One region of the Fontibacillus forbon genome, then DNA from elsewhere that is predicted to be linked to it. Evidence: predicted binding sites of a transcription regulator. Region 1 holds the regulator's gene; the other holds the start of a gene.
What was found. The regulator Rex, encoded in region 1, represses fermentation and respiration genes when NADH is low (regulators of the CRP and FNR family bind a similar motif). The targets are predictions, from matches to a motif close to TTGTGAAATATTTCACAA.
Positions count from the first base shown of each region.

Region 1 (2,204 bases):
ACGATTATGGATCCGAGAGCCTCATGACCGATATCAGCGGCTTACTAAAAGATTTGGGAAGTGAACGCGATGCTCTGCGTTTCTTTATAAAGCTGGAGGATCCCGGTACGGTGTACTGGATCGAAGGCAACGGCAATTACCGCAGCCGCTCGCTGCAAATTTTTGCCGTTCCGATCGATGTAAGCGCCCAGTTGAAGGGATATTTCTTCGACAAGAAGAAGAGCGTAGTTATGACTTCGGCAACTTTGTCCGTCGATAAATCGTTCCAGTATATGATCGAGCAGCTTGGACTCGGGGAAGCTGCGGAGGAGGACAAGCTGATTACTTCGATGCTGCCTTCGCCGTTTAATTACCGTGATCAGGCGCTACTGGTTATTCCCAGGGATTTTCCAAGCGTCAAGGGCAGTGTCGGTGACGATCATTTTGTAAGTACCCTGGTGAAATCCCTCGCCGATACGGCGATCGTCACCAAGGGTCGCATGCTGGTTCTGTTCACCTCTTACCGGATGTTAAGACAGGTTTACGACCCTTTGAAGGAGCTGTTGGCCACCGAAGGGATCACCGTGATCGGGCAGGGGATGGACAGCGGAAGCCGGACCAAGCTGACCCGCCGTTTCCAGGGCCAAAATGCCTCCGTGCTGCTCGGAACCAGCAGTTTTTGGGAAGGGGTGGATATACCCGGAGAGGCTCTTACAAGCCTCGCTATCGTCCGTCTGCCTTTCCAGCCACCCAACCATCCGCTCGTGGAAGCGAAGAGCGAACGGCTTCAGCAGGAGAAGAAAAATCCGTTCATGAAGCTGTCCGTTCCGCAGGCCGTCATCCGTTTCAAGCAAGGCTTCGGACGGCTGGTGCGGTCTTCTCAGGACCGCGGCATCGTGGTTGTTTACGATACACGCATCTTGGAATCTTACTACGGAAAATACTTTTTATATTCTTTGCCCGGACCGAAAATGGAGCATATGCCGCTAGGGCAGATGGTTCCTCGAATTTCGGAATGGCTGAACGCAGATGAACAATAATTGTTCTTCAAATCGCGCCTATTAGGGGGATAACCAATGAAATCGGAAAAAATCTCAGATGCCGTAGTACGCAGATTGCCGGTGTATCTACGATTTCTTAATGAACTCAGCCGCCGGGAAGTCCCGACGGTTTCTTCCCAGGAGCTGGGGCAAAAGCTGGATCTCAACCCCGCTCAAATCCGTAAGGATCTTGCTTATTTTGGCGACTTCGGCCGCAAGGGGATCGGGTATGACGTTTCCTATCTGATCGAAAAAATCCGGCAAATTTTAAATTTGGACCAGCAGATTAATGTGGCCCTGATCGGTGCCGGTAATCTCGGGCAAGCGTTGTCCAATTACAACGCGTATCTGAAGGACAATATGAAAATCGTCGCCGTGTTTGATGCGTCTCCGGGGAAAATCGGAACCCAGATCAACAATATCACGGTCCAGCCGATCGAAGATCTGGTCGAAACCGTGAAGGGCAATCATATCCGCATCGGAATTATTACGGTGCCGGACGTGGAAGCGCAGCGCGTGGCCGATCAGCTCGTCGCCGCCGGAATCGAGGCGATTTTGAACTTTGCTCCCACGATCCTTAAGGTTCCTGCCGGGGTGCGCGTTCATGCGGCGGATTTCACAACCGATCTGATCAGTTTGGCTTATTATTTGGATGGAGGAAAGGAACATAGTGAGCATGACTCGAAAATGGTTGATTAAAGACGGCACATTTGCCGTTCCGGACCGGGAAAACCCGGTAATTCGCGGCTATATGCTGGTTGAAGGCAGCACGATAACCTACATCGGCGAAGCCCGTCCCGAAGGGGTGGAGGGAGCCGAAACCTTTGACGGGAAAGGCCTGCTGTTTATGCCGGGCCTTGTAAATACGCATGGTCATGCGGCAATGTCTCTGCTTCGCGGTTACGGCGACGATATGGTGCTCCAGACTTGGCTTCAGGAAAAAATGTGGCCGATGGAAGCGAAGTTTACCGGGGAAGACGTCTACTGGGGCACGGCGTTATCGGTTCTGGAGATGCTCAAAGGCGGTACGACCACGTTCCTGGACATGTATGATCATATGGACCAGGTGGCTGCCGTCGTCGAGCAATCGGGCATTCGCGCCGTGCTGACACGCGGCGTCATCGGCTTGTGCCCGCCGGAAGTTCAACAGCACAAGCTGGACGAAGCGGTGGCTTTTGCCCGCGC
Region 1 covers NZ_JBKGFV010000001.1:806,293-808,496, forward strand. The annotation lists gene dinG (ATP-dependent DNA helicase DinG) at 1-1,019, shown strand, start outside; gene ACLB09_RS03735 (redox-sensing transcriptional repressor Rex) at 1,056-1,718, shown strand; gene ACLB09_RS03740 (amidohydrolase) at 1,696-2,204, shown strand, end outside.

Region 2 (2,204 bases), on a different contig from region 1:
TCCATCTTGTCCATGCCGATGTCTTGCAAATATAATTGAAAGAAGGCGGCAAAAATAACCATGGTTCCGTAAATGAAAAAGTTGAGCAGCCCCAAGGGCAATTTAGATGAAGACGAGAATTGGGTATTGTCCCGCAAGCGCGCCATTCCTTTCTGTCCGACTCCAGTTCGTTCTTTGCATCTATTCATTTCGAAAAGTGACTATGTTCTCAATGTAACACACAGATGAAAGGGGATACAAACCATCTTCTTTTTGTTTTTCCAGTATTTGTTTCAGAAAGGGGAAGATTCTGATCGAGATTACGGCTATTATTCTCGCCGGTGGGAAATCGAGCCGGATGGGTCAAAATAAAGCGCTCCTTCCGGTGGGTGGTATTCCGGTCATTGAAAGACTTATTCGCGAGCTGGAGGGAGTTGCCGCAGAGATCCTTATCGCGGGAGGATCTCAGCCGGAAGCCTACCGTCACCTGGGAAAAGATGTCATTTCAGACGTCTTTCCTGGCTTGGGCCCATTAGCCGGTTTGCACGCCGGACTACAGGCTGCCTCTACTTCCTGGAGCCTCGCGGTGGCATGCGACATGCCTTTTGCCAACAGGGACGTGTTCCAATGGTTGGCGGAACAGGCTCTGCTGGCAGAAAAGAATCAGAAGGATCAGAAAGAAGGCGCTATAAGCAGTGCAGCAGGCAGCGTCATCAGCAGCAAGCATGGGGAAGGTACGGCAAACAGTGGACTAGAGGCTATTATCCCGGTGGTGCAAGGGCAGGTTCAGCCCCTGCTAGCATTATACCGCCGTAGCGTGCTGCCGGGTCTGGAGCGGGAGCTGCAAGCAGGGAACTTAAAGCTGACCCGGTGGACGGAAACGTTGCGGGCCGAATATGTGAATGGCTCGGCGTTGGCCGCGGCTGCTGGAATGCCGCAGGAGCGGATTCCCTTCAATATGAACCATCCCAGGGACTATCGGCAGGCGCTGGATTGGTTGGATGCTTCGACTGACAAAGGCATGAGTTGAGAGAACGCTGAACGGCTTCAAATTATTAAAATTACTTGTTAATATTTTGTCAAAAATATCACATAAAGCGCTTTCATTATGCAGTATAATATGAAGCGAAGATACATGACCCCCTTAATCATGTGTCGGTATATGTACCTTGGATGATTTCCGGTGAGATAAGGAAGTCATCTTTTTTTAAATGAAGAATACATTTGTTGTGTCAGGCTCAATGCATGTCAACAAAGCGCATGAAGAAGCATTGAATCAGCAATGAATGACTTAAATCAGGGAGATGACCGATATGACCACGCTGTATAAGGAGCTTGTGCAAATCCCGGAGGAGCAAGCCCGTTGGATGGGGATGAGAGGCTGGGTGTACCAGTTGCTTATGGATTTTCTAAGCCGTCCGCCGCGGATGTCGCTAATTGCCCAGTGGCGCAGAAGGGTCGAACTGAAAAATACAATTCCCATGTGCCAGGGCGGAAAGAGACTAAAGAGCTACCTGGAAAGCATTCCTGAAGAGAATTTCCGGCGTGTCTGTTATGAGGAGGCGGAAGAATTCGACCGTCTGTTTACGGGTCACAGCGCCAAAATCGCCGCTTGCGAAAGTCTGTTCCTTGCAAAAGAAAAAGGTGCCGATGCTTTTGCCTGTCTCTCGGAAATCCGGGATACTTACATGGAAAGCGGCGTGGTCTTTAATAAAATCTCCGGCGAACATGACGATCATATTTCGCTGGAACTGGAGTTTATGGCGGTATTAAGCGAAGAGATGCTGGGTAAAGTGGGCCTCCGCGAGAGCTGCCTTGAGCTGACGGATGTGCAGATTCAGTTTCTTAAATCCCATCTTCTGTACTGGGCGCCCGCCTTTTCCGCCGAACTGGCCGCTACAACCACAAGCACGCTCTATACCGGTCTGGCGGAGCTGCTCGTTGAGTTTCTTGAGATGGATTTGCAGAACCTCTGCGCATGGAGAGAACTGCAAGGATAGCGTTTGAAGATTATAACACCTGAAGATAGATAAAGTTCGATGACAATAACTTTCAAGATAAGAAGAAATAAGCTGTGAGCCACCGGGGACTTAGGTCTTTGGTGGTTTTTTGCATGCGGGAGGGAGTACGAAGATGCCGGTTATTCCGGTAGTTACACGGGTCGAAAGGATATCTGAGAAAATTAGCTGTAAAACCTACAGTTTATTATTGCGATATGCCGGATT
Region 2 covers NZ_JBKGFV010000003.1:584,974-587,177, forward strand. The annotation lists gene ACLB09_RS14710 (MFS transporter) at 1-146, opposite strand, end outside; gene mobA (molybdenum cofactor guanylyltransferase) at 311-1,009, shown strand; gene ACLB09_RS14720 (TorD/DmsD family molecular chaperone) at 1,293-1,979, shown strand.
Region 2: ACLB09_RS14720 (TorD/DmsD family molecular chaperone) is a predicted target of Rex. The motif match lies at 1,056-1,073, and genes of this name have one in related genera.